DNA from 3 places in the Stenotrophomonas sp. GW821-FHT02D01 genome. Region 2 is predicted to be linked to each of the others. Evidence: predicted binding sites of a transcription regulator. Region 2 holds the regulator's gene; each other region holds the start of a gene.
The links. Region 2 encodes FliA, which starts transcription of late flagellar genes. Its sites were predicted from a motif close to TAAAGTTTNNCNNNCNNNGGCCGATAA; they were not measured.
Positions count from the first base shown of each region.

Region 1: AC07UW_RS05535 (methyl-accepting chemotaxis protein) is a predicted target of FliA. The motif match lies at 1,342-1,368, and genes of this name have one in related genera.
Region 3: AC07UW_RS09665 (methyl-accepting chemotaxis protein) is a predicted target of FliA. The motif match lies at 1,654-1,680, and genes of this name have one in related genera.

Region 1 is NZ_JBWKVP010000002.1:136,444-139,677, forward strand. It holds gene AC07UW_RS05525 (LytR/AlgR family response regulator transcription factor) at 1-234, shown strand, start outside; gene AC07UW_RS05530 (NAD-dependent epimerase/dehydratase family protein) at 375-1,268, shown strand; gene AC07UW_RS05535 (methyl-accepting chemotaxis protein) at 1,491-3,234, shown strand, end outside.
Region 2 is NZ_JBWKVP010000003.1:429,891-433,124, forward strand. It holds gene flhF (flagellar biosynthesis GTPase FlhF) at 1-572, shown strand, start outside; gene AC07UW_RS09455 (MinD/ParA family ATP-binding protein) at 559-1,446, shown strand; gene AC07UW_RS09460 (RNA polymerase sigma factor FliA) at 1,443-2,186, shown strand; gene cheY (chemotaxis response regulator CheY) at 2,206-2,598, shown strand; gene AC07UW_RS09470 (protein phosphatase CheZ) at 2,598-3,203, shown strand; gene AC07UW_RS09475 (chemotaxis protein CheA) at 3,206-3,234, shown strand, end outside.
Region 3 is NZ_JBWKVP010000004.1:3,789-7,022, forward strand. It holds gene AC07UW_RS09665 (methyl-accepting chemotaxis protein) at 1-1,625, opposite strand, end outside; gene AC07UW_RS09670 (arylamine N-acetyltransferase family protein) at 1,828-2,661, shown strand; gene AC07UW_RS09675 (VOC family protein) at 2,694-3,065, opposite strand; gene AC07UW_RS09680 (transporter substrate-binding domain-containing protein) at 3,179-3,234, shown strand, end outside.

The DNA of each region.
Region 1 (3,234 bases), on a different contig from region 2:
GATCGCGTGCATGAGCTTCGCGAAACGATGAACAGCCTGGCTGAACGGCTTGATCCCCGGCATTTCGCTCGGGTGCATCGCTCGGCCATCGTCAACATAGCGCGGGTCAGGACGATCCACCCTTGGTTCAACGGCCATCACGTACTCACCCTTGAGAACGGCCAGCAGCTGCGCATGAGCCGCTACCAGAACGAAGCCTTCCTGCGGCTGGTATCGGCCCGCTCGGAGGCGTGAGCCTGTTGCCGGGTCAAGCGCCGCCGACCCGACGGCGATGGCATGCAGAATGTCATCGGTTCCTATCGCCGATGCCATCGGGCTTGCCTAGAATCGGGATATCCCGGTAGGTCCCGGGCGCTGTCGAGTGAATGGATTCAATGAAGATTCTGTTGACCGGAAGTTCCGGGCGGATTGGGCGAGCGATCTTCGGTGCGCTGGCGGGTGCCAATGAGGTGGTGGGGCTGGATCGCAGTCCGTTCGCCACCACGCGCGTCATTGCCGATGTCACCGATCGCCGGGCGCTGGAACGCGCCGTGCAGGGGGTCGACGCCGTGATCCACACCGCGGCCCTGCACGCCCCGCACGTGGGCCTGGTACCCGACGCGGTGTTCCAGCAGATCAACGTGGAGGCTACCGCGAACCTGCTGCAGCTGGCGCGCGAGGCCGGCGTGCAGCGCTTCGTGCTGACCAGTACCACGGCGTTGTACGGCCATGCCGTGGTGTCCGGCGGCTGCCGTTGGATCGACGAGGACACCGAGCCGCTGCCACGCACTATCTACCACCGCACCAAGCTGCAGGCTGAGGCGGCTGCCGAAGCGGCGGCCAGCGCAACATTCACCGTGCGCGTGCTGCGGATGGCACGTTGCTTCCCCGAGCCGCCTGACCGCATGGCGATGTTCCGCCTGCACCGTGGTATCGACGCGCGCGACGTGGCCAGCGCGCATGCCGCGCTGCTGCACGATGAGGGCGCGGCCTTCCAGCGTTACCTTGCCTGTGCACCGACGCCCTTCCGGCGCGACGACTGCCTGCAGTTGGCCGCCGATCCGCGCCAGGTGCTGGCGCGCCGCGCACCGCAGCTGCTGGCCGAGTTCGAGCGCCGTGGCTGGCCACTGCCGCTCAGCATCGATCGGGTCTATGACAGCAGCCGGATGCGTGCAGCGCTGGGCTGGCAGCCACGTTTCGGTCCGGAGGACGTGCTGCAGCAGTACGCCGCGGGCAGCATCGAGGTCCTGCCCCGTGCGGAGTGGATCCGCGACCGCGTCGCCGAGTAGCACGGGCGAGCAGCACAGGCCTGGGTCGACGGCCGCGGCTGAGCGGGTTCAGGTTTTGTGCGTGCGGCGAGCCTCAACCTCGCCCGGCCATGGCCGCTAACCCGGTGCGCGCCTTCCCGCGCCGGGTTCCGATCCGGTGGGCAGGCGGCCCGCGCGACGGATCGCGCATCTGCGCGGTGCCCTGGTGGCACCGGTCGACCTGAACTGCCTGCGGATCCTCCCATGTCTTCTTCCCGTTCCGTCGCTGCCCGTCGCCCCGGCAGCATCGCCCACAAGCTGATGCTGGGCACCGCGGTGATCGCGTTGCTGTGCTTCGGCGCGACCGCGTTCCTGATCTATCACCAGGCCAGTTCGGCGCTGGTGTCGTCCTCGCGGCAGACCATGGCCAGCGAAGCCCGTGCCGAGGCGCGCCAGGTGGCTGCCGACCTGGGCACGGCCTTTGCCAGCAACGATGCGATGGTGGAAACGGTGCTGGCCCAGCGTGCGCGCGGTGATGCCCCTGATCGCGCCAGCCTGGCCAATGTCATCGGCGAGCAGTTGCACGCGCACCCGGAATGGCTGGGCAAGAGCACCATGTGGGAGGCCAATGCCTTCGACGGCAAGGATGCTGAGTTCGTCAACAGCGAGGCGCACGACGCCACCGGCCGCTACATGAGCTACTGGGCCTGGCAGGACGGCAAGCCGCAGCAGTCGACGATGACCGACTACACCGAGACGCCCAGCGGCTCGGGCAACTGGTACATGGTGCCCAGCCGCGACAAGCTGCCGCTGGTCAGCGAACCGTATGCCTACGACATCGGCGGCAAGCAGGTGCTGATGAGCACGCTGAGCACGCCGATCGTCGAGAACGGCACCTTCCTCGGTGTCTTCACCGTCGACTTCTCGCTGGATGCGCTGCAGAAGCACCTGGCCACGCTGACGCCGATGGGTGCCGGTCGCGTCGAACTGCTGTCGCCGAAGGGCGTGGTGCTGGCCTCGGCCGATGCCGCCGAGATCGGCAAGCCGCGTACCGATGCCGCCACCCTCGGCATGCTGGCGCAGATCGCCGCCGACAAGACCTACGAAGCGTTCGAGCCCGACGCTGCCGGCAACGTCCGCCTGTACGTGCCGCTGCAGGTGGGTGACGCGCCGCAGCGTTTCGCGCTGGGCGTGGTGGTGCCGCATGCGGTGATCATCGCGCAGGCCCGCGAGCTGCTGTGGATCATCCTGCTGGTGGGTGTGGTGGCCGCGCTGGTGCTCAGTGGTGGTGTCTACCTGCTGCTGCAGCGTCTGGCCGTGCGACCGCTGGCGCAGGCGGTGCGCATCGCCGGCGACGTGGCTGCGGGCAAGCTGGATACCGCCATGCCGGCGCTGGGCAACGATGAAGTTGGCCGCCTGCTGGACGCCATGCAGGGCATGCGTGGCCAGCTGCAGGCGGTGATGGCCGCACAGGCGGAGATGGCGCGCCGCCATGATGCCGGTGAGATCAGCTACCGCATGGATGCCTCGGTGTTCCCAGGCGAATATGGCCGCATGGTGGCCGACAGCAACCAGCTGGTGGCCGACAGCAATGCGGTCACCCAACGCCTGGTCGAGGTGATGCAGCGCTACGCGGTGGGTGACCTGAGCGTGGACATGGAGGCACTGCCGGGCGAAAAGGCGGTTTTCACCGCTGCCATGGCAACCACCAAGACCAACCTGGCGGCGATCAACGAACAGATCCAGCAGCTGGCCGCTGCGGCGGCGGCAGGCGATTTCGCGGTGCGTGGCGATGCCCAGCGCTTCGAGCATGACTTCCGCCGCATGGTGGAAACGCTCAACACCATGATGCAGGTCAGCGACCAGAACCTGGCTGCGCTGTCGACGCTGCTGCGCGCCATCGCCGCCGGTGACCTGAGTACACGGATGGAGGGTGACTTCCACGGCGTGTTCGCGGTGATGCGCGACGATGCCAACAGCACCGTGCAGCAGTTGACCCAGATCGTCG
Region 2 (3,234 bases):
TGGCCTCGCGCTTCGCCGAAGCCCATGCCGCCCGCGACGTCGCCCTGGTCACCACCGATACGATGCGCATCGGTGCCCGCGAACAGCTGTACGGCTACGGCCGCCAGCTCGGCATCGCCGTGCACGAGGCCAACAGCGGCACCGACCTGGACCAGCTGCTGGAACGCCTGAAGGACTACAAGCTGGTGCTGATCGACACCGCCGGCCTGGGCCCGCGCGACCGTGCGCTGGCCGCCCAGCTGCAGTGGCTGCGCGCCGCCCGCCAGGTCCGCACCCTGCTGGTACTGCCGGCCAACACCAGCTTCGGCGACATGGACGAGGTGGTCCGCCGCTTCGGCGCGGCCAACCTGCAGGGCCTGGTGCTGAGCAAGCTGGACGAGACCGGCCGCTTCGGCAACGCCCTGTCGGTGGCGGTGGACCACAAGCTGCCGATCACCTGGGTGACCGATGGCCAGGACGTCCCGGACGACCTGCACCGGGCCAGTGCAGCCAATCTTGTACTTCGCCTTGAAGATTTGCGCCGCGCGGCCGATATGCCCTGCAACCCGGAGTTGAACCATGCCGTCGCGTGAGTACGCCAAGCTGACCACCACCTTCCCGCTGACGGCGACCCGCAGCGAGCCGCTCGGCCCTGTGCGCACGATTGCCGTGACCGGCGGCAAGGGCGGCGTCGGCAAGACCAACGTATCGGCCAACCTGGCCGTGGCGCTTGCGGGAATGGGCAAACGCACCCTGTTGCTGGACGCCGACCTGGGCCTGGCCAACATCGACGTGATCCTGGGCCTGAGCCCCACCAACACCCTGGCCGACCTGGTCGCTGGCCGCTGCAGCCTGGATGACGTGATCATCGAAGGCCCGAACGGCGTGCTGGTGGTACCGGCTGCGTCCGGCCGCCGGCACATGGCCGAGCTGGCCCCGGCCGAGCATGTCGGCCTGGTCAACGTGTTCTCCGAACTGGAGCGCGAGCTGGACATCATGGTGGTGGACACCGCCGCCGGCATCACCGATGGCGTGCTGACCTTCTGCCAGGCCGCGCAGGACACCGTGGTGGTGGTCTGTGATGAACCAGCCTCGATCACCGACGCCTATGCGCTGATCAAGGTGCTGTCGCGCGAACGTGGCGTGGACCGCATCCAGGTGGTGGCCAACATGGTGCGCGACCCCAACGAAGGCCGCGTGCTGTACGAGAAGCTGACCCGCGTCTGCGAGAAATTCCTCGCCGATGTCTCGCTGAACTACCTGGGCTGCGTGCCGCAGGACGACTGGCTGCGCCTGTCGGTGCAGCGCCAGCAGCCGGTGGTGAAGGCCTATCCGTCCAGCCCGTCGGCACTGGCGATCACCGAGATCGCCCGCCGCACCGCCCGCTGGCAGGCACCGACCGAGCCGCGCGGCGGCGTCGAGTTCTTCCTCGAACGCATCATCAAGCAGCGCGGGGTGGCCGCATGAAAGGCGCCGCCCAGTACAGAGAGGTCCAGCGCACGGCGGCCAATGAGGTCATCGCCCAGCACTCGGACCTGGTGCGGCGCATCGCCCACCATCTGGCCGCACGCCTGCCGGCCAGCGTTGAGGTGGACGACCTGATCCAGGCCGGCATGATGGGCCTGATCGAAGCCTCGCGCAGCTACGACGCCGACCAGGGTGCCTCGTTCGAGACCTACGCTTCGATCCGCATCCGCGGTTCGATGATCGATGAGATCCGTCGTGGCGACTGGGTACCGCGTTCGGTGCACCGCCGTGCCCGTGACGCTGCGGCCACCATCCGCCGCCTGGAGCAGAGCACCGGCCGTGCCGCCAGTGCCACCGAAGTGGCCGCCGCGATGGAGATGCCGCTGCCCGAGTACCTGCGCCTGATGGAGGACGCCTCGCGCGGCCAGGTACTGAGCCTGGAGTCGCGCATTGAAGACCAGGGCGAGCTGGACACCGTCGCCCAGGGCGGCCCGACCCCGCAGCAGGTGCTGGAGCGCGGTGAATTCGGCCGCGAGCTGGGCAATGCCATCGGCCACCTGCCCGAGCGCGAACAGCTGGTGCTGTCGCTCTACTACGAGCAGGAACTGAACCTGAAAGAGATCGGCGCAGTGCTCGGCGTGAGCGAGTCGCGGGTCTGCCAGATCCACGGCCAGGCGGTCCTGCGCCTGCGTGGCCGACTGAAGATTTTCGAGGCGGCCGACGCCGGCCTCGAGAGCTGATCAACAAAGGAACTCTGCTTTGAACAAGAACATGCGCATCCTGATCGTCGACGACTTCTCGACCATGCGTCGTATCGTCAAGAACCTGCTGGGCGATCTGGGCTTCACCAATACCGCCGAAGCCGAGGACGGGCATGCCGCGCTGTCGCTGCTGCAGAGCCAGCCGTTCGACTTCGTGGTCACCGACTGGAACATGCCGGTGATGACCGGCATCGAACTGCTCAAGGCCATCCGTGCCGATGCCAAGCTGAAGACCCTGCCGGTGCTGATGGTGACTGCCGAAGCCAAGCGCGAGCAGATCATCGAAGCGGCGCAGAACGGCGTGAACGGTTACATCATCAAGCCGTTCACCGCACAGACGCTGGAAGAGAAGCTCGGCAAGATCTTCGAACGCCTGGCGGCCAGCGCTTGATGGATACCACGGTCGACAAGAGCGCCCTCGCCCTGCGCCTGCAGGAAGCCCTGGATGCACTGGAATCCGGCGACGAGGCGGCGTGGCGCCAGCGCATCGACGGCCTGGTCGCGCTGCGCACCCAGCCGATGATGAGCGGCCTTTCGCGGCTGGCCCGCGAGCTGGGCCAGGCGCTGGGCGAACTGCCGACCGTGCCCGATGAAGCCGGCGAGCTGGACGATGCCTGCGCGCGCCTGGACCACGTGGTGGCGATGACCGAACAGGCCACGCACCGCACCCTGGACCTGGCCGAAGAGTGCCGCAGCCTGACCGAACAGCTGCGCGCCGACGGCCTGCAGCCGGGCCAGGACGTGCAGCTCGACCGCATCCGCCACAACCTCACCGAGATCGCCCTGACCCAGAGCTACCAGGACCTGACCGGGCAGATCATCCGTCGCGTGGTGGGCATCGTCCGCCGCGTGCACGAAGGCTTCGGCGCGCTCGGCCTGCCGCCGGAACAGCATCGCACCGATCCGGAACTGGCTGGGCCGGCACTGAAGGGACTGGACCGCCATGCGGTCTCGCAGAACGACGCCGACGACCTGTTGTCGGATCTGGGGCTGTAACCATGGGCGCAGTAGCCGACGACATCACTGC
Region 3 (3,234 bases), on a different contig from region 2:
TCGCCGAGGTTGGTCTCGAAGGTGGACAGCAGGCGATTGATGCTGGTCGACAGCGTGCGCACGAAGCCCTGCTTGCCCTCCAGTACGATGCGCCCTTGCAGCTCGCCATGCGCCGCCGCGTCGACCAGTGCCGCCACTTCGGTTTCCAGCAGCGTTTCCAGCGCGCGGCTGCGCCATTCCACCGCAACGCCAAGGAAGTGGTCGTCCTCGACGATGGCATTGGCGATCAACTGGTAGCGGGTACCGGCGTGGCCGATCTCACGCTCTTCGCGCTGACGAACACCGATCAGTCCCGCCAGCGCCGGATGCAGGCGGACCGCGTCGCTGCCAAGCAACGTCTCTGCGGGAAGATCCAGCAGCTGCAGCAGCGCCGGATTGGCGTAAGCCACCAGTCCTTCCGCATCAACCACCATCAAGCCGGTCTGGGCGCTGTCCAGCGCCTGCCGCACGCGCGTGTTGCCGCGTGCCACCGCGCGCTCGGTTTCGATCCGCGCACGCAGGCGTTGCTGCATGTCGACCAGGCACTGCGCAAGCTGGCCGATCTCATCGTTGGCGTTGTGCACGCGCAGCGTGGTGTCGAGCCGGTCATCGGCAATATCGCCAGCGAAACGCAGGGTGTCCTGGATCGGTCGACGCACCGCGCGGACGACCAGCATCAGGCTGGTGATCAGCACGCCAGCCACCAGCAGCAGGGTGGCCACGAACAGCACGCTGGCCATCCGAGCGCCCGACTGCTGACGAAGCTGCGCCTGAGCCAGTGCCGCACTTTGCGCCTGCTGGAATGCGGCCAGTGCCGGGCCCACGGCTGCCGCCGTCTCGAGCAGCGACTGTGCTTCCACGTCCAGGCCGACACGCGCGGCGGTATAGCCCAGCAGCGCGGCCTGGTAGGCCTCCATGCCCGTGCGCACGTGCTCCTGCACCTCGGCGGGCAGGCCCGCCAATGCCAGATCGAAGGGCAGCTTTTCTTCGCTGGCACGATCGGCGTGGGTGGAATCGCCATCGAGCAGCAGCAGCGCTTCCTGGCGCCGCATCCGCTGCACATGCAGGGAAAGCGCAGGGCGCTCCAGCGCGTCCACCTGTGCCTGCAGTGCGTCGGCGGACTGCTGCAGCTGCGCGGCCAGGCCTGCGTCGCCGCGCCCCATCTCATCCACCCGCTCGAACAACGCGGCGATGCCCTGTGAGAATGCATCGACGGCTTCAGTCATGGCCTGCAGCACCTTGCGCCGCCCCGCCTCCATCGGCATTGCGCGCAACACCTGCAGATCCTGCTTCAACATCCGTTGCGCGGCCAGCAACTGGCTGCGGTCGGCATCGTCGAAACTTCGCGCATACTGGGTCTGCAGGCGCCGGGCCTCGGCCACCCGCGCTGCCAGCGAAGCTACGCGGTCACTACCCTGCTGGTAGCTGGCCTGATCGCGCGCCGCCTGCATGCTCGCATGGCTGGTCCAGGCATGGACGGCGGCAATGGCCACCAGGCCCAGGCTGCAGACCAGCAGGGTCGCCTTGAGCTTGTCGGCGACGCTGAGCCGATGGGGTTGCAACCAGCGCAGCAGGCCAGGGAAACGGGGGCGCAACCCGACAACGCGGCTACGCAGGGACCGAAGGTGGGGAACGACGGCCGACATGACAGACTCCAGGCGGAAGGACGCACCTGTATCGACCGGTTGGGGCGGAACTTTAGCGTCGGACTGAATTCTTCTGCGGGCATTGGCCAGTTGTCGCTGTTGTACCGGCCGCAGACGACCGGGGGATGACACCGTCGGGGCGCGCTTGACCTCAACCCCGGTTGCGGTATCACAGTGGAGCCCCCTGCCCGTGATGCCTGCCATGTCCATCGATGTCCCCCGCTACCTGCAGCGCCTGCAGCTGGATGCCCCGCCCCCGCTCACCCTGGCCGGGCTGACCCTGCTGCAGCAGCGCCACAACGCCCTGCTGCCGTTCGAGACCCTGACCAGCCTGCTGCGCGACGCGGTAGCGATCGACCTGGACAGCGTCCAGCACAAGCTGCTGCACGCGCAGCGCGGCGGTTACTGCTTCGAACTCAATGGCGCGTTCCTGGCCCTGCTGCAGGCCTTGGGCTTCGATGCGCGACCGCTGAGCGCTCGGGTGCTGCTGTCGGCTGCAGAGGGCGAGCTGACCGCGCGTACGCACCTGCTCCTGCGGGTGCGTCTGCAGGACGAGGATTGGCTGGTCGATACCGGCTTCGGCAGCCTGACCCCGACCGTGCCATTGCGCCTGCATGAGACCGCAGTGCAGGAGACACCCCATGAGCGCTACCGCGTGCGGCGCCTGGACGATGGCGACTTCATGCTTGCCGCTGAGGCCGGTGACGACTGGCGGCCGCTGTACCGTTTCGACCTGCAGCCACCGGCACCGATCGATAACGAGGTAGGCAACTGGTACGTGTGCACGCATCCGCAGTCGAGCTTCCCCGGCCAACTGCGTGCATCACTGACCGGGCCGGATTGGCGGCGCACCATCGGCAGCGGCAACTACACCGAATACCGCCCGGGCCAGGCGCCGGCCAAGCGCCCGCTACGCGATGTGCAGGACGTGCGCGAGGTACTGCAGCAGGGCTTCGGCATGCGCCTCCCGGACGATCCGCGGTTGGATCCGGCGATCGCCGATTGGCTGCAGCGATCGCGAGCCACGTCCGTGTAGCGGCACGTCATTCCCGGCTGCTGTGCTTGCGGCTATGGGTTGATGGGTGCCTGCAGGGCGATCCGGTTGCCCTCGCTGTCGCGGATCTCGGCCACCCGCCAGCCAACGGCCACGGCCGGGCCAAAGCACAGCACCGCGCCGGCCTGCAGGGCACGCTGCAGGCTGCGATCCACATCGTCCACGCCCAGGTAGATGCGCGGACCCTGCTCCGACGGCAGGTAGTCGGCGCCGTGCACCAGCGCCATGCTGGCACCTGCGGCGTCATCGTTGAACGACAGGTAGGCCATTCGGCAGTCATGCAGGTCGATCGGCGCTTCGATGCGCACCTGCAGCCAGTGCTCGTAGAACGCCACGGCGCGTTCGAGATCGGCGACCGGAACTTCAACATGCAGGATGGGATTCATGGTGATCGTGCTCGGCGTGCAGGCGGATGAAAGGCAGCATCGCAGCCCTGTGCACTACACGCTACAGCCACGACTGGCATGCTGGACAGCCCGCCACCCTCCTGGAAACGCCCATGTCCCTGGCCGACCATCGTCATGCTTTGGCCCCGCTCGGCCACCTGCGCGTTGC